3 regions of the Nocardiopsis sp. NPDC057823 genome follow, and region 3 is predicted to be linked to each of the others. Evidence: riboswitches for the same ligand, from Rfam matches in the RefSeq annotation. Region 3 holds a riboswitch; each other region holds the start of a gene.
The links. Region 3 has a riboswitch for thiamine pyrophosphate ahead of thiC (phosphomethylpyrimidine synthase ThiC). Riboswitches for the same ligand answer to the same signal wherever they lie in the genome.

Region 1 (7,605 bases), on a different contig from region 3:
CCTGCCGGGCCGCGACGCGGTCGCGCAGGGCCGCGGCCGCGGCCGCCGGGTCCTCGGCCTCGGTGACGGCGCGCACCACCACGATCCGGCGGGCGCCGGCGTCCAGGACCTGGTCGACGTTGTCGAGGTCGATGCCGCCGATCGCGAACCAGGGGCGGTCGGTGCCCAGGGCGGCCGCCCGCTCCACCAGCCCGGTCCCGGCCGCCGGGCGGCCCGGCTTGGTGGGCGTGGCCCAGACCGGGCCCACGCAGAAGTAGTCGCTGCCCGGCTCCTCGGCACAGGCACGGGCGGTGTCGATGTCGTTGTTGGAGCGCCCGATCAGCGGGTCGGCCCCGATGACGTCGCGGGCCATGGGCACCGGCAGGTCGCGCTGCCCCAGGTGGAGCACGTCGGCGCGCACCGCGCGGGCGATGTCGGCGCGGTCGTTGACCGCGAGCAGGGCGCCGTGGCGTTCGCACGCCTCCCGCAGCACCTCCAGGGCCGCGAGCTCCTCGCGCGCCTCCAGGCCCTTGTCCCGGAGCTGGACGATGTCCACTCCCCCGGACAGCGCGGCGTCGGCGAACTCGGCGAGATCGCCGCGCTCGCGGCGGGCGTCGGTGCACAGGTACAGAAGGGATGCGTCCAGGCGCTTGCGCAGGCTGGTTCCGTGGCTGGTCCTCACGCCCACCAGCCTAGGCCCTGGCCCCGGCGGGCCCAAGGGGGCGGGCGACGCGGGCGCGCCCACCCCGGCAGGGGCGTCAGAAGGCCAGGCTCTGGGCGCGGCGGCGCACCTCGGTGCCCCGGTTCTCGCGCATCGCCTGGATCGGGGTCCCGGGCAGCGTGTCGTCCGGCGTGAAGAGCCAGCGCAGCGCCTCCTCCGTGGAGTAGCCCGCGTCGCTGAGCAGGACCAGCGTGCCGGGCAGCCCCTTCACGAGGTCGTCACCGTCGACGAAGGCGGCCGGGATCGAGAGTTCGCCGCCGCGGACCACGCCCATGAGCCGGTTCTCGCGGATGAGCGTCTTGATGCGGTTCGGGCTCACGCCCAGAGGCGCGGCCGCCTCCTTGAGGGTCAGCCACTCGCCGACCAGGGTGTCGAGATTGGTATCGCTAGATGTCACCCCACCAATCTGCCACAGGCCCGGTCCCGCGGACACCACGCACGCCGCGGACACCGGCTCCGGCCCCCGGATCGGGGGGCCGTAGTATGTGGGGCGAACACAGACGTCCCGCGGGAGCCGGGTGGACCCGGCTGAGAGGGGGGCTGCCGCCCCCGACCGCACGAACCTGATCCGGATCATGCCGGCGAAGGGAGCGGAGGCAGCACCGTGCGCACCCCTGAGACCGAACGGCGCCCCGACACGATTCGTCCTACCTCTGGAGGGCCGGAGGGCGGCCACGGCGTCGTCGTGGTCGGCGGCGGCCTGGCCGGCCGCGTGACCGCCTGGCGGGCGGCACAGGCCGGGCACCGGGTCACCCTGGTCGAACCCGACCCCGTCACCGACCCGGCCGGGGCCCGGGCCGCGTCCACCGTCGCGGCGGGCATGCTCACGCCGGCCACCGAGGCGGTGTTCGGCGAGGAGCCCCTCATGGAGTTCGGCATCCGGTCGGCCTCCCTGTACCCGGACTTCGTCGCCGAACTGGAGGCCGCGAGCGGGCTCGGCGTCGGCTACCGCACCACCGGAACACTGCTGGTCGGCTTCGACGCCGACGACATGGCGGTCCTGGACCGCCTGCACGACCTCCAGAAGCGCCTGGGGGTGGAGACCGAGCGCCTGAGCGGCCGGGAGTGCCGGCGGCTGGAGCCGATGCTGGCCCCCGCGGTGCGCGGCGGCGTGCTCGCCCCCCGGGACCACTCGGTGGACCCGCGCCTGCTGCTGCGCGCCCTGGCGGTGGCCGGGGAGCGCGCCGGGGCCGCGGAGGTCCGCGGGCGTGTCACGGCCGTGCGCTCGCCCGGCGCCGGGGGCGCCCGGCTGGGCGCGGTCCTGGACGACGGCCGGGAGCTGCCCGCCGACCAGGTGGTGGTCGCCGCCGGGTGCTGGAGCGACCGGATCGACCTGCCCGAGCCCGTCGTGCCGCCGCTGCGCCCGGTCAAGGGGCAGCTGCTGCGCACGCGGGTGCCCGCCGGGGAGCCTCCCCTCGTGGAGCGGACGGTGCGCGGCCTGGTCCGGGGCTTCCCCGTCTACCTGGTGCCGCGCGCCGACGGCGAGATCGTCATCGGCGCCACCCAGGAGGAGCTGGGCTACGACACCTCCCTGACGGCGGGCGGGCTGTGGCAGGTGCTCCGGGACGCCCGCGAGCTGGTCCCCGGCGTGACCGAACTGGAGGTCACCGAGACCTGTGTGGGCCTGCGCCCCGGCTCCCCGGACAACGAACCCCTGCTGGGCCCCACCCGGGTCCCCGGCCTGCACCTGGCCGGGGGGCACTTCCGGCACGGGGTGCTGCTGACCCCGGTCACCGGCGAGGTCATGGCCCGTGCCCTGACCACCGGGACCCTGCCCGAGTACGCGGAGCGGTTCGCCGCCGACCGCGCAGGCGAGACGACGTGGAAGTGAGAGTTGTGGAGCTGATCGTCAACGGCGACCGCCGCGAGGCCGCCGACACCACCACGGTCGAGGAGATCGTGCGCGACCTGACCGCCGCCGACGGCGGCGCCATCCCCGGCGGCATCGCCGTCGCCGTCAACGACGAGGTGGTGCGCCGCGCCGCCTGGGCCGGTACCCGGCTGGGCGCGGGCGACCGCGTCGACGTCCTCACCGCCGTCCAGGGGGGCTGACCGTGACCGAGCACATCGACGACCCCCTGGTCATCGCCGGGGTCTCCTTCGGGTCCCGGCTCATCACCGGCACGGGCGGCGCGCCCTCGCTGGAGGTCCTGGAGGAGGCCCTGACCACCTCCGGCACCGAGCTGACCACCGTGGCCATGCGCCGGGTCACCCCGGGCGCCCGCGGCTCGGTCTGGGACGTGCTGGAGCGCAACGGGATCCGCCCGCTGCCCAACACCGCCGGGTGCTTCACCGCGGCCGACGCGGTGCGCACCGCCCGGCTGGGCCGGGAGGCGCTGGACACCGACTGGGTGAAGCTGGAGGTCGTGGCGGACGAGCACACGCTGCTGCCCGACCCGGTGGAGCTGCTGGAGGCCGCCGAGCGGCTGGTGGACGAGGGGTTCACCGTGCTGCCCTACACCAACGACGACCCGGTGCTGGCCCGCCGGCTGGAGCAGGTCGGCTGCGCGGCGGTGATGCCGCTGGCCGCGCCGATCGGCTCGGGGCTGGGCATCCGCAACCCGCACAACCTGGAGCTGATCGTGGAGCAGGCCGGGGTCCCCGTGATCGTGGACGCCGGGATCGGCACCGCCAGCGACGCCGCCCTGGCCATGGAGCTGGGCTGCGACGCGGTGCTGCTGGCCAGCGCGGTGACCCGCGCCGAGGACCCGGTGCTCATGGCCCGGGCGATGCGCGACGCGGTCCGCGCCGGGCGCGCCGCCCGGCTGGCGGGGCGCATCCCCGTGCGGCGGCACGCCCGCGCCTCCTCCCCGGCCGCCGACTGAGCGGAACCCCGATGCGCGCGGGCCCCGCCTCCGGCGAGGCGGGGCCCGCCGGAAGAGACCTCGAACACGTGGGGACCGGGTCCCTTCCGTGATCATGCGAGCGATCCGGAACCGAATGCGCTCGGCGAGCGACGAAGATACACGGGGGACGCGGTCACCGACCGGCGGTCCGGCTCAGGCCGGAGCGCACCGCACCGACCCGGCCGCACACGGCGTCATCGCTGGTCAGAGCACTGACCGGGGGCCATCGGGAAGGCCACCGGTGCGGCGGCACCGCGGCGTTGCCCCCATCCCCTACCGTGAAGAGGGGTGCGCACCGCCCGGAAGCGGGGCCCGGCGCACCCCAGGACGACCCAGGACCGCACGCCCCACCCCCCGTGGAGCAGGGGCGGCGCGGCCGTGAACCGCGGGGCAGACCCGGGACGGGCTTCCGCTATCGTGTCGGTTCGACACCCGGTGTCGGGTACGCGCCACCGACCGCGACAGCCCGCGCTCCCCGCAGCAAGGACACTACTCCGCCGTGGACATGACGACTTCCGACCCGCTCGTGGGCGCCACTCTGGACCAACGCTACTTCGTGGAGTCCAGGATCGCCGGAGGCGGGATGGCGACCGTCTACGTCGCCCACGACCTGAGGCTGGACCGCCGGCTGGCGTTGAAGGTCATGCACCCTTCGCTGGCCCAGGACCCCACCTTCGTCCAGCGCTTCATCAACGAGGCGCACTCCGTCGCCAAGCTCTCCCACCCCAACGTCGTCCAGGTCTTCGACCAGGGCGAGGACCGGGGGCACGTGTTCCTGGCGATGGAGTACGTGCCGGGGCGCACCCTGCGCGCCCTGCTCAAGGAGCGCGGGCGGCTGTCCGCCCGCGACGCGCTCCAGGTGATGGCGCCGGTGCTGGCCGCGCTGGGCGCCGCCCACCAGGCCGGCATGGTGCACCGCGACATCAAGCCCGAGAACGTGCTCATCACCGAGGACGGCCGGATCAAGGTCGCCGACTTCGGCCTGGCGCGCGCGGTGGAGCAGTCCACCCAGGGCCTGACCCGCACCGGGACGCTCATGGGCACCGCCGCCTACCTGGCGCCGGAGCAGATCGAGCGGGGCACCGCCGACGCGCGCACCGACGTGTACGCGGCCGGGATCATGCTCTACGAGCTGCTCACCGGCAGCCAGCCGCACACCGGCGAGACGCCCATCGCGATCGCCTACCAGCACGTCAACGAGGACGTCCCGCGTCCCTCGCACTTCCTGCCGGGCCTGCCGCCGGAGGTGGACGCCCTGGTCACCAAGGCCACCGAGCGCGACCCCCGCTACCGGCCGGGCAACGCCGGGCAGTTCCTGGCCAAGGTGCTGGAGGTGCTGCACCGGCTGCCGCAGACCCCGGAGACGGGCGGCCCGCTGCCCCCGGTCGCCCCGGCGGCCGCCGCGACGGCGGCCGTCACCGCCCCGCAGCTCATCGCGGGCGGGGCCGGGCCCGGGACCGAGAACGCCACCATGGTCGTGGAGATGGGCCCGGGCGCCCCCTACCGCGATGACGACGACTACGCGGACGACTACCCCGGGGACGGCCCCCCGGGCCGGCGCCGCGGGGTGCTGCTGGGCGCGGGCGCCGCGGCCCTGGCCCTGATCGTGTTCGTCGCCGGGTGGTGGTTCCTGGTCGGGCGGTTCGAGGAGGTGCCCGAGGTCGTCGGCGCCGAGCAGGAGGCCGCCTGCGCCGCGGTGCGCGACGCGGGGCTGAAGTGCCTGGTGGCCGACGAGGCCGTCTACAGCGACGAGGCGGCGGGAACCGTCGGCACGGTGGACCCCGAGGCCGGCGAGCGGCTCTCCCCCGGCGACGAGGTGACCATCAGCCTGTCCAAGGGGCCGCGCGAGGTCGAGATGCCGGACTTCACGGGCGAGGACATCTCCAACGCGCTCAAGGAGATGGAGGAGCTGGGGTTCGCCCCGGAGAACCTGGAGCAGAACGTCGTCGACGCCGAGGACGTCCCGCCGGGCCAGGTCATCTCCACCGACCCGGAGCCCGGGCAGGTCGCCGACCGGGAGTCGACCGTCACCTTCGAGGTGAGCCGCGGCATCGACGTCCCGCCGGTGGCCGGGCAGAAGGTCGAGGACGCCGAGCGGACGCTGACGGAACTGGGCCTGACGGTGAACATCGTCGAGGTCGAGAGCGACAGCGTCGACGAGGGCCTGGTGATCAGCCAGAACCCCGACACCGGCGCCACCCTGAGCGCGGGCAGCGTGGTCGAGCTGACCGTCTCCACCGGTCCGCCGGGGGTGGACATCCCCAACGTCGTGGGCATGAACGTCCGCGACGCCAAGGAGGAGCTGGAGGAGGCCGGGTTCAAGGTGAAGGTGGAGCGCATCCTGGGCGGCCGGATCGTCGCGGAGCAGTCGCACACCGGCAGGGCGCCCGAGGGCACCGAGATCACGCTCACCGCGACCCCCTTCGCGTTCGAGGGCGAGGACGACGACTGACCCGGTACGGGTGAGGTGTGAGGGGCGGCGCGCCGGAGCGCCGCCCCTCCCGCGTCCGGGGCCCGGCCGGGTGCGGACGCGCGGGGGGCGTCACGGACCGGGGCGGGATAGGGTCACCGCCATGGAGAGCAGTGAGGACATCCGGGTCCTGGTCGTGGACGACCACCCCATGTGGCGCGACGCGGTCGCGCGCGACCTCGACGAGGCCGGGCTGACCGTGGTCGGCACGGCGGGCGACGGCGCGAAGGCGCTGCGGATCGCCCCCGCGGCCCGGCCCACCCTGGCCATCGTCGACCTGCACCTGCCGGACATGACGGGGGTCGAGCTGACGGCGGGCCTGACGGCCCTGGCCGAGCCTCCCCGGGTGCTGGTGCTGTCGGCGAGCGGGGCCGGGGACGACGTGCTGGCCGCCGTGAAGGCCGGGGCCACCGGCTACCTGGTCAAGTCGGCGGGCCGCGACGAGCTCCTGGACGCGGTACGGCGGGTGCACCGGGGCGAGGCCGTCTACACCGCGGGCCTGGCCGGGCTGGTGCTGGGCGAGTACCGCAGGCTCTCGTCCTCGCGCGAGCGCGACGCCGACGACGGCGCCCCGGCGCTGACCCCGCGCGAGACCGAGGTGCTGCGCCTGGTCGCCAAGGGGCTGGCCTACAAGCAGATCGCGGAGCGGCTGTCGATCGCCCACCGCACGGTGCAGAACCACGTGCAGAACACCCTCACCAAACTGCACCTGCACAACCGGGTCGAGCTGGTGCGCTACGCCATCGACCGCGGCCTCGACGACTGACCCGGCGCGGGTCGGGGGACGGGCCCCGAAAGGACCGCGCGACGGGGCCCTCCGGACGGCGCAAAGCGGTACAGGGGGCCCGTTCCGGGCGGACCGCGGCGGAGTTCGGACGGTGTTCACCGGCCCGGGTTGGCCTGGGATCGCCCGTACCACTATGGTCTAGACCATATGGCGCCAAGCGCCGTGGAACCCACAACGTCGAGGAGATTCGTATGCGCGTCGGGGTGCTGACCGGTGGCGGCGACTGCCCTGGTCTGAACGCGGTCATCCGGGCCGTGGTCCGCAAGGGCATCAAGGACTACGGCTACGAGTTCGTCGGTTTCCGGGACGGCTGGCGCGGCCCCCTGGAGGGCGACACCATGCCCCTGGACGTCGAGGCGGTGCGCGGCATCCTCCCGCGCGGCGGCACCATCCTGGGCTCCTCCCGCACCAACCTCATGAAGATCGAGGGCGGCGTCGAGCGCGTCAAGGACAACATGGCCGGCCTGGGCGTCGACGCCCTGGTCGCCATCGGCGGCGAGGACACCCTGGGCGTGGCCCGCCAGCTCCACGACCGCGGCGTCAACGTGGTGGGCGTGCCCAAGACCATCGACAACGACCTCAACGCCACGGACTACACCTTCGGGTTCGACACGGCCGTCAACATCGCCATGGAGGCGATCGACCGCCTGCACACCACGGCCGAGTCGCACCACCGCGCCCTGGTCGTGGAGGTCATGGGCCGCCACGCCGGCTGGATCGCCCTGCACTCGGGCATGGCCGCGGGCGCCAACGTCATCCTCATCCCCGAGCGCCCCTTCGACATCGACGAGGTCGTCGCACA
Region 2 (7,605 bases), on a different contig from region 3:
CCGTGGGCGGCGAACACCTCGCGCGGCGGGCCGTCGGCGGCCACGCCGCCCCCGGCCTCCAGCACGACCACCCGGTCCACCAGGTCCACGACCTCGGCGACCCGGTGCTCCACCAGCACCATCGTCGCCGAGGTCCGCTCCAGCAGGCGGGCGAGCACCCCGCGCACGAGGGCGGCCCCGTCCGGGTCGAGGTTGGCGGTGGGCTCGTCGAGCAGCAGCAGGCGCGGGCGCATCGCCATCGCCCCGGCGATGACCAGGCGCTGCTTCTCGCCGCCCGACAGCGCACCGGTGGGGTGGCGCGGACCGTAGGGGAACCCGACGGCCTCCAGCGCCTCGCCCACCCGCTCGCGGATCTCCTCCGGCGGCACGCCCAGGTTCTCCGGGCCGAAGGCGACGTCGTCCCCGGCCCGGGCCATGACGATCTGCGACTCGGGGTCCTGGGCGACCAGCCCGACCCCGGCCCGGCCGCGGCGGGCCCGCTCCCCGTCCACCAGGAGCAGGCCCTCCTCCTCTCCGCCGATGGCGCCGTCGTCGCCGGTGAGCCCGGCCAGGGCGTGCAGCAGGGTGGACTTGCCGGTGCCGGAGGCGCCGAGCAGCAGCACCCGTTCACCGGGCCCGACGGCCAGGTCGACGCCCCGCAGGGTGTACGCGTCCCGGCCCGCGTGCCGCCATCCCCAGCCGGAGAGCTCGACGCGGGCGCCCGGGCGTCCTCGGTCGGCCACGGTCAGCCCTTGGCCGAGGCGAAGGGGGCCAGCGCGCCGGAGCGGGCCAGGGCGGTGGTGAGCAGGCGCGCGCCGACCCCGGCGATGACCGCGGCGCTGATCACCACGATGACCCCGTAGATCACCTGGTAGTGCAGCGGCCAGGTGACGTTGTAGGCGATGTTGTCGCGGATCGCCGGGGAGATCCCGGCGACGGCGGCGGCCAGGACGGCGACGCCCATGCCCCAGCGGCGGTAGCCGAAGGCCAGGAAGACCAGCTCGGGCAGGATGCCCTGGAGGGTGCCGTCGAGGAGGACCATGACCCCCCACTGGGTGCCCAGGACCGCCGACACCGAGGCGGCGGCGATCGAGGTCAGCAGGGCGGCGCCGGGCCTGCGGATGATGAGCCCGCCCAGGACGCCGGAGATCAGCCACATGCCGTAGACGGCCGCCTGCCCGGGCGGGAACGCCGCGAACAGCGGGGTGGTGATGGACCAGACGATGTTCCAGAGCCAGAACACGACGCCGACGGCGACGCCCAGCACGGCGGCGACGACGATGTCGACGGTGCGCCAGCCGCGTGCCCGCGACCTGATGTCGGCCCAGGTGCCACCGGGGGTGGTGTCGGTGCCCATTCGATGTGTCCCTTCGTCGGTGTGACGAGGGGCGGATACGGCCAAGAGCGGCACCGGGGCACTGCGGCGCCGGAAGCGGACCTCCGGCGCGCGAGACGCGCCATCGGTGGCGGTTCCCACGACTTCCTTCGCCGGCATTACCCGGATCAGGTGTGTAAGGGTCTGCGGACTTTCCGCACTCTCAGCGCTCACGCGCTCCCCTGTCGGTTCGCCCCCATTATGCGCCATATGCCGGAGAAGGCCAGTCCTGTGCCGTGCCGTCTCACCTCCCGGGACGCCGCGGGGGCCGGCCCCGAACCGGGACCGGCCCCCGTCCCCTCCCCGGGGACTGCTCCGGAGGGCCCTCCCCGGGCCCCTCCGCGCCTTGCGGTCAGGCGTCCTCGTCGCCCTCCTCCTCCTTCTTGGGCGGGGCCGCCGACGGGTCGCCGAAGCGGGGCGGCGACGGGGCGAAGGACTCCGCGGGCAGGTCGGCCGCGGCGCGGTTCATCGTGGCCTGCCAGATCGGCCCCGGCAGCGTGCCGCCGTAGACGATCCCGTAGTACCGGCCGCCGATCCACACCCCCTGGAGCGGGTTCTGCTCCCCGCCCCGGATGTCGCCGACCACCACGGCCGAGGCCAGGTTGGGCGTGTACCCGGCGAACCAGGCGTAGGCCGCGCTGTCGGTGGTGCCGGTCTTGCCCGCGGCCGGGCGGCCGATGCCCAGGCCGTTCGCGGTGCCGCCCTTGAAGGTCTGCTGGAGCAGGTGGTTGACGCCGTCGGCCACGTGGGTCGGCACCGCCCCCTCCTCGCAGTGCGAGCGCATCCGGATCTCGCGGAAGTCCTCGTCGCCCTCGCGGCCGATGGTCACGGAGGACACCGGGCGCGGCTCGCAGTACTCGCCCCGCGCCGCGAAGGTGGCGTAGGCGTTGGCGACGGTGAGCGGGGAGACCTCCTGGTCGCCCAGGGTGAAGGAGCTCCACACGCCCAGCGGCTCGCCGTCGGCGCGGTGGATGCCGGTCCGCTCGGCCATCTCGGCGGTCTCGCACAGCCCCACCCGCCTCTGGAGCTGGGCGAAGTAGGTGTTCACCGACCCCTTGGTCCCGCTGATCATGTTGTGCGAGCCCGCGTCGCTCTCACCCGCGTTGTTCACCTTCCACGTGGACATCGTCCCGCCCTCGCAGTTGGCCATCCCGCTCACGGAGACGCTCTTGGGCGAGTCGAAGCTGGTCCCGTACTTCAGCCCCTTGTCGAGCGCCGCGGCCAGGGTGAACGCCTTGAACGTGGACCCCGCCTGGTACCCGTGCGAGCCGCCGTCCTCGTGGTCGACGGCCAGGTTGATGGAGGTCGTCCCGACCTCCTCCTCGTCGAACCCGTACCGCATGTTCTGGGCCATCGCCCGGACCTTGCCGGTCCCGGGCTCCACCAGCACCTGCGCGGCGAACTTGGTGGTGTCCCCCGGGGGCACCCGGGAGTCGATGGCCTCCTGCGCGGCCGCCTGCATCCCCGAGTCCAGGGTGGTGCGCACGGTGATGCCGCCGCGCCCGAGCAGGAACTCGCGCTCCGCGGGGTCCTCGGCCAGCTCCTCGGAGTCCTGGAGCCAGCGCATCACGTAGTCGCAGAAGAACGGCTGCTCGCTGTGGTAGCAGCTGCCGCCGCGCGGCGTGGGGTCCAGCCGCAGGTCGGCCCCGCGGTACCGGTCGGCCTCCCCTTCGGACAGGTGGCCGGTGGCGACCATGCGGTCGAGCACCAGGTCGCGCCGTTCGGCGGCGGCCTCGGGGTTGGCCAACGGGTCGTAGTAGGAGGGGGCGCGCACCAGGCCCACGAGGGTCGCCGCCTGGCCGGGGTCCAGCCGGTCCGCGGTGGTCGAGAAGTAGCGGCGGGCCGCGATCTCGATGCCGTGGGCGCCGGAGCCGAAGTAGGCGAGGTTGAGGTAGCCCTCCATGATCTCGTCCTTGCTCAGGCGGTCCTCGACGTCGATGGCGTAGCGCAGCTCGACGAGCTTGCGGACCAGGGTCCGCTCGCTGGCGCGCCGCACCCCCTCCTCGTCGGTGGCCTGCTCGATGAGCAGGTTCTTGACGTACTGCTGGGTGATGGTCGAGCCGCCCTGGGTGTCGCCCTGCGCGGTGCGCGTGGCGGCGCGCAGCAGGCCGCGCAGGTCGAGCCCGGCGTGTTCGTAGAACCGCTCGTCCTCGATCGCCATCAGCGCGGCCGGGACCCAGGGGCTGATGTCCGCCAGGTCGACGACCTCGCGTTCGCGCCGGGCCACCTCGGCGATGGGCTCGTGGTCGACGTCGGTGATGAGGACCCGCTCGGTCAGGCGGTGGATCTCCAGGTCGGCGGGCAGCGCCATGAACCCGGCCGCGGCGTCGCGGGCGGCCAGCCCCAGGCCGCCCGCCCAGGGCAGGATCAGCGCCGCGGTCAGCAGCCCCGCCAGCGCGCCCGTCCCCGCCAGTCCCAGGATCGTCCTGCGTCTCTCCTCCGGCCGGCCCTTCCGGTTCGGCTCCGTCACGTCGTCCCCCCAACGCCGTGTGGCCCCCGCCCGCGCTCGGCACGGGCGGGGCACTGCTGCGTCGACCACCCTCGCAGGGACGGGCCGCCGCGGACGGCGCGGGATCGGGCGTGTCACTGAAACTCTTCATCAATCCATGGCAAAGCCAACAGATCGGACATCGCTCACGCCAGGTGCACTACTCAACGAAACGGGCATTTCAATTTCTCGACATCGAGACGAAACGAAGCCGCACGGCACGGCCCGCCGCACCGATGCACCGAATCCGGGACTAGCCGACTTCCATGGATCATTCCGACACACGGACATGTCCGCAATAAGGTCGGACCCCTCCTCCGGGCATTTGGTCATCCCTACCCATCCGCCACACCCCTGCAACATGACCGATGAGTTTTCCGACTTTTCACCACAGAGAACGGCAGAACAACCAGAGAGACCCCCGAAACACGTGTCTCTTTCTGACCGATTTGCGTAGTTTACGCAGGTGAAACCAGTCAAATACCAGCAGAAAGCCCTTACAGCCAGTGTGACGAGGATCACATAAATTATCCGGCCCTGGCACTCCGCCAAACCACACGAGAGGGCACACGATAGAGAGCGGAGGGCACCGAAGCCGCAATCCGGACAGAATCCGATCCGGGCCCTTCATTAACTCCGTCTTGCCTCGGATTAACTCTGGGTTATTTCTGCCCGACGTCGACCGAAGCGCCTCCCCGAAACGCCCGAACCACGACAATTACGGTGTAGCCAGTGATCGGACGCCTGCCCATCCTCGACATCTCTCCGGACAACGATCTCGGCCCGGTGAAAGCCGTTCCCGGTGAACGCTTCACCGTCGGCGCGACGGTCATCCGCGAAGGGCACGACTCCCTCGCCGCGGGTGTGGTCGTCTATTCGCCCAAGGGCCGCCGGGAACGCCTCGTGCGCATGAGCGAGCGCGCCCCCGGGACCGACCGCCACGAGGCGGAGATCTCCCTCCCCGCCGAGGGGAAGTGGTCCTTCGCCATCGAGGCCTGGAGCGACCCCTTCGCCACCTGGCACCACGTCGCCGAGGTCAAGCTCCCCCTGGACCAGGACACCGACCTGGTCCTGGAGGAGGGGGCCCGGCTGCTGTCCCGGGCCGCCCGCCGCGTTCCCCGCAAGCCCCCGCTCGCCCGGGCCGCGGCCGCCCTGCGCGACACCTCGCTGACCCCGGCCGAGCGCTACGCCGCCGCGGTCACCCCCGAGGTGCTCGAGCTCATGCACGACCACCCGCTGCGCGAGCTCGTCACCCGCTCGCAGCGCACCAGCGTGGTCGTGCACCGCGAGCGCGCCCTCTTCGGCTCCTGGTACGAGTTCTTCCCCCGGTCCGAGGGCGCCCAGGTGGACACCGCCCCCGGCCAGGAGGTCTCCGGCACCTTCGCCACCGCGGCCAAGCGGCTGCCGGCCATCGCCGACATGGGCTTCGACGTGGTGTACCTGCCGCCGATCCACCCCGTGGGGCACTCCCACCGCAAGGGCGCCAACAACGCCCTGACCGCCGGTCCGGGCGAGCCCGGGTCGGTATGGGCCATCGGCTCGGCCGACGGCGGGCACGACGCCGTCCACCCCGACCTGGGCACCCTCGCCGACTTCGACGCCTTCGTCTCCGAGGCGCGCGGACACGGCCTGGAGATCGCCCTGGACCTGGCCCTGCAGTGCTCCCCCGACCACCCGTGGGTCGCCGAGCACCCCGAGTGGTTCACCACCCGGGCCGACGGGTCCATCGCCTACGCCGAGAACCCGCCCAAGAAGTACCAGGACATCTACCCCCTGAACTTCGACAACGACTTCCCGGGGCTGTACCGGGAGATCCGCCGCGTCGTCCAGCACTGGATCGACCACGGGGTGCGCATCTTCCGGGTCGACAACCCGCACACCAAGCCGGTGGCGTTCTGGGAGAAGCTGCTGGCCGACGTGGCGAAGAAGCACCCGGACGTCCTGTTCCTGGCCGAGGCGTTCACCCGCCCCGCCATGATGCGGACCCTGGCCAAGGTCGGGTTCCACCAGTCGTACACCTACTTCACCTGGCGCAACGGCAAGGACGAGCTCACCGACTACCTCACCGAGCTGAGCCGGGAGACCGCCCACTACCTGCGGCCCAACTTCTTCGCCAACACCCCGGACATCCTCAACGCCTACCTCCAGGAGGGCGGCCGCCCCGCCTTCGAGATCCGCGCGGTCCTGGCCTCGCTGCTCTCGCCCACCTGGGGCGTCTACTCCGGCTACGAGCTGTGCGAGAACACCCCCGTGCGGCCCGGCAGCGAGGAGTACCTGGACTCGGAGAAGTACCAGTACCGGCCGCGCGACTGGGCCGGGGCCGAGGCCGAGGGACGGAGCATCTCCGGCCTCATCACCCGGCTCAACCGGCTGCGCCGCGCCCACCCCGCCCTGCGCGAGCTGCGCAACCTGCGGTTCCACCCGGTGGACCGGCCGGAGATCATCTGCTTCTCCAAGCGCCGCCCCGGCGAGCGCCCCGGCGACCCCGACGACCTGGTCGTCGCCGTCGTCAACCTCGACCCGCACCACGTCCGCGAGGCGACGGTGCACCTGGATCTGCCGTCCATCGGCCGCGCGTGGGAGGAGGAACTCAAGGTGACCGACGAGTTGACCGGCGCCGCCTACACGTGGGGGGCGGCGAACTACGTCCGGCTCGACCCCGAGCGGGGTCCCGCGCACGTGTTCACCGTCAACGGCAGATAGCGGCCCGCGGAGCATCCGGAGGGGCGCGGCGGACGGTGTCCGCCGGCGCCCTTCCCATGCCCGAGCAGCCGTTGATCCGATGTCGAACATTCATTGGTGGGGAGCAGTAGATGAGCAACGACGAGTCCGGACCGGGCCGCCCCGAACACCCCGCGCACGGTCCGCTCGCGCCGGCCACCGGGGCCGCCACCGGCCCGCTCATGTCCTCCGGCGGTACCGGTGACCCCTACTGGTACAAGCACGCCGTCTTCTACGAAGTACTCGCCCGGGGTTTCCACGACTCCAACGGCGACGGCACCGGCGACCTCGCCGGCCTGGTGCGGAAACTGGACTACCTCCAGTGGCTTGGCATCGACTGCATCTGGCTGCTGCCGATGTACGAGTCCCCCCTGCGCGACGGCGGCTACGACATCTCGGACTACTTCAAGATCCTCCCCGAGTTCGGCACCACCGCCGACTTCGTGGAGCTGCTCGACGAGGCGCACCGGCGCGGCATCCGCGTCATCACCGACCTGGTCATGAACCACACCAGCGACCAGCACCCGTGGTTCAAGGCCTCCCGGGAGGACCCCGAGGGCCCCTACGGCGACTTCTACGTGTGGTCCGACACCAAGGACCGCTACGAGGACGCCCGGATCATCTTCGTCGACACCGAGACGTCCAACTGGACCTACGACGAGGTCCGCGGCCAGTACTACTGGCACCGCTTCTTCTCCCACCAGCCCGACCTCAACTTCGAGAACCCGGCCGTCCAGGAGGCCATCCTGGAGGTCCTGCGCTACTGGCTGGACCTGGGCATCGACGGCTTCCGGCTGGACGCCGTGCCCTACCTGTACGAGCGCGAGGGCACCAACTGCGAGAACCTCAAGGAGACGCACGAGTTCCTCAAGCGCGTGCGCGCGGAGGTGGACCGGCTCTACCCCGGCCGGGTCCTGCTGAGCGAGGCCAACCAGTGGCCCTCCGAGGTCGTGGACTACTTCGGCGACCACGCCGCCGGCGGCGACGAGTGCCACATGAACTTCCACTTCCCGCTGATGCCGCGCATGTTCATGGCGGTGCG
Region 3 (7,605 bases):
GACGACGACCTCACCACCTCGTGGCGGTCCAGCGCGTTCACCGGCGCCCTGGGCGAGTGGATCGAGGTCGAGTTCGAGGAGCCCCAGGACCTCACCGGCCTGACGGTCGCGTTCGAGCAGTTCGCGAACGACCCGCCGCCCTCCCGGATCAGCGTCGTCACCGACACCGGCGAGGTGGACGTGCCGGTCGCCCAGACCGGCGACCCCCAGGAGGTCATGGTCCCGCCCGGGGACACCACCACCCTGCGGCTCCGGGTGGAGGAGCTGGCCTGGGAGCCCGAGTACCGGTTCGGCACCCGGGTGGGCGTCACCTCCATCTCCGTGCCCGGCCTGGAGCCCGCCCGGACCCTGCGCGTGCCCGGCCCGGCCGACGCCGGCACCCTGCTGTTCACCGGGTCCACCGGCACCGCTCCCGGGTGTATGGAGGGCTCCCACGTGTGGGTGTGCAACAGCGGCCTCCAGGTGCAGGGCGAGGACGCCCGCCGGCTGGACCGCACCTTCGGGCTGTCGGCGGCCGCGGCCGCGGCACCGCACTCGGTGTCCGGCGAGGTCGTCCTCACCGACCCGCGCGAGGCCGAGAACGCGGCCAACCGCGCAGGGACGTACCCGTACGTCACCGCCTCCTCCACCGCCGTGCAGCACCCGGCGGCGATGGGCCGCGGCGCCCTGGACGACGACGGGAGCACCGTCTGGTACCCCGACCCCGAGGAGAAGCGCCCCTGGCTCGACATCGAGCTGGGCCGGTCGGTCGAGCTGAGCCATCTCACGGTGGACTTCCCGCGCGCCGACAGTGTGCTGCGCCCCATCAAGGTCACGGTCGAGGGCGGCGGCACCGTGCGCGAGGGGTGGCTGGACGGCAGCGGCCGGGTCGACTTCGCGCCGTTCACCGCCGACGCGGTGCGGATCACGTTCGAGCGCCCCGAGGGCCAGGCACTGGAGATCGGCACCATCGCCCTGCCGGGCGTGGACCCGGTCGACCCGGTCCCCGACGGGGACGCGTCCACCGCCTGCGGCCTGGGCCCCACCCTGCGGGTCAACGGGCAGCGGGTGGAGACGCGGATCAGCGAGGGCACCCTGGCCGACCAGCTCACCGGCCGCCCGCTGCGCTACGAGAGCTGCACCGCCCTGGACCTGGTGGAGGGCGAGAACCGCATCGTCGTCGACCCCGGCAACCGGTACGAGGTCCGCTCCGCCGTGGTGGGCTCGGGGGAGTCGGTGGCCGAGCGCCCCGAGGTCTCCCTGACCGCCCCCGCGACCGTGCACGAGTGGGGCCCGGGGGAGCGCCGCTTCGACGTCGAGGCCGTGGACACCGACTCCTTCCTCGTCGTCAACGAGAACTACAACGAGGGCTGGCAGGCCCGCCTGGAGGGCGGGGAGGTGCTGGAGCCGGTCCGCCTGGAGGGGTGGAAGCAGGGCTGGCTGCTGCCGGCGGGCAGCGCGGGCACCGTGACCCTGACCTACACCCCCGACGCCGCCTACCACCGGGCCCTGATCGCGGGCGGCGTCCTGGCCGCCCTGCTGGTGGTCGCCGCCCTGTGGCCGCGCCGGCTGCTGCCGGGCGGCCGCGCCGGGGCCGCCGGGGCCCTGCGCGGAGCGCGCGCGCTGCCCGCGGCCGGGGCGGCCTGGCCGTCGCGGTGGTTCGTGCTCCCGCTGGGCCTGGCGTACGGGGTCTGGGTCGCCGGGGCGGTCGGCGCCGCCCTGGTCGGCGCCATCCTGCTGTGCATGTGGTGGCTGGGCCGCCGCGCGCCCGCCCGGCTCCGGCACGCCAAGCCGGGGAGCCCGTCCATGGGCGGGCGGCTCCTGCCCCGCCTGGCGGGGCCGTGGCCGGTGGCGGTGTCGCTGGGACTGGCGGGCCTGGCGATGGCGGTGGGCACCCACCTGGCGGTCCACATGCCGTTCCACGACATCACCGACGTGGTGGGCCAGCCCCTGCGCGGCTGGGTCGCCCAGTTGCTGTGCCTGCCCGCCCTGGCCCGCCTGGTCCTGGCCCTGGGGCAGCGCCCCGACCCGTCCCGGGCCGACGCCCACCCGCGCGGGACGGGCGGCGCCCGCGGCGCGTCCGGCCCGCCGGGCCCGGGCCGGTCCCCGGACCGGCCCCGGAGCCGGCCGTGGAACGGTGACGGCCCCGCCCCGGAGGCCGGCGGCCGGGAGAGCGACCACGAGGAGGCCCGCACATGAGCGCGGACGACACCGCGGGGCGGCGCACCCTGCCCCGGGGCACGGTCCCGGCGGCGGTCGGCGCCTTCCTGCTGACCCTGGCCGCGATGCTGCCGCTGTACGTGTACGACCGGGTGGCGGTGCTGCCCGCCCAGGGCCGGTTCGAGGTGACGATGGTCGCCGACGGCGCCGGGTACCTGGACACGTCCCGGTGGGCGTGGGTGGACGGGGTGCGGATCGTCCGCAACACGTCCGTCAGCGCCCAGGCCCACGGCCCGGACTGGTCGGCCTGGGAGATGTCGGTGGACACCGTCGCCGAGGGCGCCATGATCGACCACTGGAGCCGCCGGGCCATCGTCGACCGGGACACCGGCCGCGCCGTCAACTGCTGCGGCGAGCACGTGAACGGCGACCGGGCGGTCCGCCAGGCCGGGCTGGTGTTCTCCTGGCCCCCCGGGGTGGGGGAGGCCGACCACCCCTTCTACGACGCCGAGGTGCGGGCCGCGCCCGTCATGGAGTTCCAGGGGACCGACGAGGTCGCCGGGCTTACCGTGCGCCGCTACACCCAGGAGATCCCCGCGACCCAGGTGCCCGAGTCGGCCCGCGAGGTCCCCGCGTGGCTGTTCACCCCCGGAGCGGAGGGCACGGTCACCGCCGGCCGCTGGCTGGAGCTCACGCGCACCTACTGGGTGGAGCCGGTGTCCGGCACGGTCGTCAACGCCCACGAGGCGCGGCTGGAGACGCTGCGCCCGCAGAACGCCTCCGGCGAGGCGCACCTGCTCTACGCGGAGCTGGGCCTGCGGGAGAACCAGATCGCGGGCCGCGCCGAGCAGGCCCGGGTGCGCTCCCTGCTGCTGCGCTCCCTGGACTCGTGGGCGCCCTGGGCCCTGGGCCCGGCCGGCGGCCTGCTGCTGGTCGCCGGGGGTGCGGTCGCCCTGCGCGACCGCTCCCGGGACGCGGGCCGCGACGGCCGCGGGGGCGCGGAGGGGGCGGGAGCGCCCGCGGATTCGGATGTCACGGATGGGAAGCGGGTGCCGTCGGCGTAGGATCGGACGCATGTGCGGTCGTTATGCCCAGTCCAGGAACGTGCAGCAGCTCCGGCTCGACTTCGGCCTCCCGGAGGAGTCCCTGCCCGGCGAGGACGTGGACACCCGCGCCTGGCCGCCGCTGGAGGAGCTGGAGCCGGACTACAACATCTCGCCCGGCCGCCCGGTGTACGCCGTCCTCGGCCCGCCCCCGCAGGGCGGGGAGGAGGCCGCGCCCGGGCCGCGCTCCCTGCACACCCTGCGCTGGGGGCTGATCCCCTCCTGGGCCAAGGACCGCAACATCGGCTACCGGATGATCAACGCGCGCAGCGAGACCGTGGCCGACAAGCCCGCGTTCCGCACGGCGTTCCGGCGCCGCCGCTGCCTGCTGCCCGCCGACGCCTACTACGAGTGGCAGCTCGTCGGCAGGGACGGCACGGTCCAGGCCAGCACCTCGCCCGCCACCGACCCCGACCACAAGAAGCGCAAGGCCAAGGCGGACAAGAAGCCCTACTCCGTCCACTACCCCGGCGGCGGCGAGCCGCTGGCGATGGCCGGGATCTTCGAGCGCTGGCGCGACCCCGAGGCCCCCGAGGAGGACCCGGCGGGCTGGGTGTGGAGCTGCGCCGTCATCACCACCGAGGCCGCCCCCGCGCTCGCGCACATCCACGAGCGGATGCCCGTCATCGTGCCCCGGCAGGACTGGGCGGCGTGGCTGGACCCGGCCACCGGGCCCGACGAGCTGATGCACATCATGGCCGACACCCCGGCGGACCGGCTCGTCGCGGACGAGGTGTCCACCGACGTCAACACCATCAAGAACAACCGCCCCGACCTGCTCACGCCGCTGGCGGCCGGGTCGGGGCCGGAGCCGGACACCCTCTTCTGACCCCGGGGCCCGCCTCCGGGTCCCCCTGCACCCCTGGACGGGACCGGGGTGTCCCTGTGTACAGTGTCCGGGGCCGCCCGTGAACGCGGGCGCGCCCGGGTACGGCCCGACCGTGCCCCACAACGGGATAACGCAACGCGGGAGCTCGCGCCATGGCGGGCTGAGAGGGCGGCTCAACGGTGTCGCCGACCGCAGAACCTGTTCGGGTAATTCCGACGTAGGGAGGCATGCCATGACGGCTTCGCAGAGCCGTGACACCGGTCCCACCACCGGGGAGCACCGGGTGACCACCGGTCCCATCATGGGATCATCCAAGGTCTACCGGGACATCGAGACCCCCGAGGGCTTCACCCTCCGGATCCCCGGGCGCCGGGTGGGACTCACCGACGGCGGCCATTTCGACCTGTACGACACCTCCGGCCCCTACACCGACGACACCGCGCACATCGACGTCCGCGCCGGGCTGCCCGCCCTGCGCGGGGAGTGGATCCGCTCCCGCACCCCCGTCAACGGGGCCGACACCCAGCTCGCCCACGCCAAGGCCGGGACCATCACCCCCGAGATGAGGTTCGTGGCCGAACGCGAGGGCCTGGACCCCGAGTTCGTCCGTTCCGAGGTGGCGGTGGGCCGGGCGGTCATTCCCGCCAACCGCCGCCACCCCGAGTCCGAGCCGATGATCATCGGCAAGAACTTCCTGGTCAAGATCAACGCCAACATCGGCAACTCGGCCGTCACCTCCTCGGTGGAGGAGGAGGTCGAGAAGATGGTGTGGGCCACCCGCTGGGGCGCCGACACGATCATGGACCTGTCCACCGGCAAGCGCATCCACGAGACCCGCGAGCGCATCCTGCGCAACTCGCCCGTGCCGGTCGGCACCGTCCCCATCTACCAGGCGCTGGAGAAGGTCGACGGGGACCCGGCCCGGCTGTCCTGGGAGGTCTACCGCGACACGGTGATCGAGCAGTGCGAGCAGGGCGTGGACTACATGACCGTGCACGCGGGCGTCCTGCTGCGGTACGTGCCGCTCACCGCCCGCCGGGTCACCGGCATCGTCTCGCGCGGCGGCTCCATCATGGCCGCCTGGTGCCTGGCCCACCACCGGGAGAGCTTCCTGTACACCCACTTCGAGGAGCTGTGCGAGATCCTCCGGGAGTACGACGTCACGTTCTCGCTCGGCGACGGGCTGCGGCCCGGCTCCATCGCCGACGCCAACGACGAGGCCCAGTTCGCGGAGCTGCGCACGCTGGGCGAGCTCACCCACATCGCCCGCGCCCACGACGTGCAGGTGATGATCGAGGGCCCCGGGCACGTGCCCATGCACAGGATCGCGGAGAACGTGCGCCTGGAGGAGGAGCTGTGCGGCGAGGCGCCGTTCTACACCCTCGGCCCCCTGACCACCGACATCGCACCGGGCTACGACCACATCACCTCGGCGATCGGCGCCGCCCAGATCGGGTGGTACGGCACCGCGATGCTCTGCTACGTCACCCCCAAGGAGCACCTGGGGCTGCCGGACCGCGACGACGTCAAGACCGGCGTCATCACCTACAAGCTCGCCGCCCACGCCGCCGACCTGGCCAAGGGGCATCCGCGGGCGCAGGAGTGGGACGACGAGCTGTCCAGGGCGCGGTTCGAGTTCCGGTGGAAGGACCAGTTCCACCTGTCGCTGGACCCGGAGACGGCGACGGCGTACCACGACGAGACGCTGCCCGCCGAGCCGGCCAAGACCGCGCACTTCTGCTCCATGTGCGGGCCCAAGTTCTGCTCGATGAAGATCACGCAGGACGTGCGCCGCTACGCGGCGGAGAACGGGCTGGACACGGTCGAGGCCATCCAGCGGGGGATGGCCGACAAGTCCGCCGAGTTCGGGGAGCAGGGCGGGCGGGTGTACCTGCCCATCACCGAACGGTCCGGGTGACCCCGGGGCCCTGACGGCCCGGACGCGCACCGGGCGTCCCTGAACGGGCCGGCGGCGGTACCGCCGGCCCGTTTCCGGCCCAGCACGGCCGTGCCGTCGGCGGCCCTCGAGGGCCGGAGCCTTAGGTGCTGCGTCCAGGTCCTCGCCGATCACCGGCCCCGGCGGACGGCCCACGCCGCGCTTTCCCGTGGACGCCTCCGCCGGGCCTCTTCCCTTGGGCGCCTCCTCCGGGCCCCCGGAACCCCCATGGCACAGGGGGTGTTCGGAGGGCGGGCGCCAGGGCGTGTTCGGCGGATCGTTCCGGGTCGCGGCCGTGGGGCCGCCTCTCACCGCGCCGCCCGCGCTCGGACGGGCCGACCTGCGCCGGCCGTCTTGCGAGAGAACGCCCCGCGGCCGCTCCCGGCATTCGGCGCGAGCGCCGGAACGCTCGAGGGCATCCGCCGAACACGATCTAGAGGGGCTTGCGGGCCGCGGCGACGAGGTGGACGCCGACGTAGTCGTCGGACTCGGTGGCGCGCAGCTCCATCTCGACCAGCCGGTTCATCGAACGCGGGTCGCGGGCGAGCATCATCTCCACCGTGGACGCCGACAGCACCGTGCGGGGCTTGATCCACTCCAGTTCCAGGCCCGCCTCGGTGAGGGTGTCGGTGAGCTGCTCGGCGGTGAAGCAGCGGGTGATGGACCCGTCGGGCCAGGGCACCAGCAGGACGTCGGCGCTGGGCGCGTGGCTCAGCTCGGGCCAGCAGTCCTGCTCGGCGAGCAGGGCCATGCCCAGCACCACCGAGTCGACGCACAGCAGGACCCGGCCGCCGGGCCGCAGCACCCGGGCGATCTCGGCCACCGACTCCTCGGTGGCCAGCTGCCGGGACAGCACCCGGTTGTCGGCGATCACCCCGTCGAAGCTCTCGGCGGCCAGGAAGCGCGGGAACGCCGCGTCCCCCACGATCTGGCGCAGCCGCCCGCGGCGGGCCGGGCGGGGCACCGCGGCGCGTCCGTTGACCAGGCGCAGCGGCCTGCGCACCGCCGAGTCCGCGGAGGGCAGCAGGGCGACCACGTCGTGTCCCGCGGCGACGGCGCGCGGAGTCCCCTGGTAGTCCGGGCTGGACAGGTCCAGCAGCCGGGAGGGGACCTCCGGGAGCCAGCGGGCGATCTGCGCCTCGGCGACGGCCCAGTAGAACCGCCAGTAGTCGGAGAGCCGGTCGGGGGTGGCGAACTGGGCCGCCGGTGACCGGGGGCGGTCGGAGGCCGGAGTCGAGGACGGTCGCACGTGCACTCCTCTCCCATCCTTCAAAGGGTCTTACCCGCACTCTGCCATGCCTCACCTCCCCGGACGCGTCCGATCGGCGAAGTTCCGCGAGGAGGGGACCTTCGGCCCGTGTCCGGACCGGAATCAGCGGGCGGCGGCCGTTGTTGTGACCGAACACCGCGACCGGGGAGGGCCCCGGTCCCACCGCCACCAGGGATTTTCCGAGGAGGACCGCCAGACCATGCCGATCGCCGGTGCGTGCCTCGAACGCGAGGAGGCGTTGTCCACGCCACGTGGTGCCGATGCGCGGCCCCGTGCCGGGGAACCGTATCTTGGAGGTACGGATTTCCCAGCCGGGACCAGTGCGAGG

Region 1: it holds a riboswitch for thiamine pyrophosphate, as region 3 does, so the genes downstream of both, thiO (glycine oxidase ThiO) here and thiC (phosphomethylpyrimidine synthase ThiC) in region 3, are expected to answer to the same signal.
Region 2: it holds a riboswitch for thiamine pyrophosphate, as region 3 does, so the genes downstream of both, ACFVNO_RS09570 (ECF transporter S component) here and thiC (phosphomethylpyrimidine synthase ThiC) in region 3, are expected to answer to the same signal.

The regions. Positions count from the first base shown of each region.
Region 1 covers NZ_JBHVLR010000003.1:98-7,702, forward strand. Annotated here, with positions in the region: gene thiE (thiamine phosphate synthase) at 1-661, opposite strand, end outside; gene ACFVNO_RS06510 (Rv2175c family DNA-binding protein) at 738-1,097, opposite strand; TPP riboswitch at 1,198-1,307, shown strand; gene thiO (glycine oxidase ThiO) at 1,341-2,531, shown strand; gene thiS (sulfur carrier protein ThiS) at 2,537-2,752, shown strand; gene ACFVNO_RS06525 (thiazole synthase) at 2,767-3,525, shown strand; gene pknB (Stk1 family PASTA domain-containing Ser/Thr kinase) at 4,046-5,998, shown strand; gene ACFVNO_RS06535 (response regulator transcription factor) at 6,120-6,782, shown strand; gene ACFVNO_RS06540 (6-phosphofructokinase) at 6,995-7,605, shown strand, end outside.
Region 2 covers NZ_JBHVLR010000004.1:187,353-194,957, forward strand. Annotated here, with positions in the region: gene ACFVNO_RS09565 (ABC transporter ATP-binding protein) at 1-722, opposite strand, end outside; gene ACFVNO_RS09570 (ECF transporter S component) at 725-1,336, opposite strand; TPP riboswitch at 1,443-1,548, opposite strand; gene ACFVNO_RS09575 (transglycosylase domain-containing protein) at 1,707-3,824, opposite strand; gene ACFVNO_RS09580 (alpha-1,4-glucan--maltose-1-phosphate maltosyltransferase) at 4,575-6,545, shown strand; gene treS (maltose alpha-D-glucosyltransferase) at 6,656-7,605, shown strand, end outside.
Region 3 covers NZ_JBHVLR010000001.1:768,904-776,508, forward strand. Annotated here, with positions in the region: gene ACFVNO_RS03550 (alpha-(1->3)-arabinofuranosyltransferase) at 1-2,178, shown strand, start outside; gene ACFVNO_RS03555 (DUF3068 domain-containing protein) at 2,175-3,203, shown strand; gene ACFVNO_RS03560 (SOS response-associated peptidase) at 3,214-4,071, shown strand; TPP riboswitch at 4,199-4,310, shown strand; gene thiC (phosphomethylpyrimidine synthase ThiC) at 4,304-5,989, shown strand; gene ACFVNO_RS03570 (methyltransferase domain-containing protein) at 6,441-7,262, opposite strand.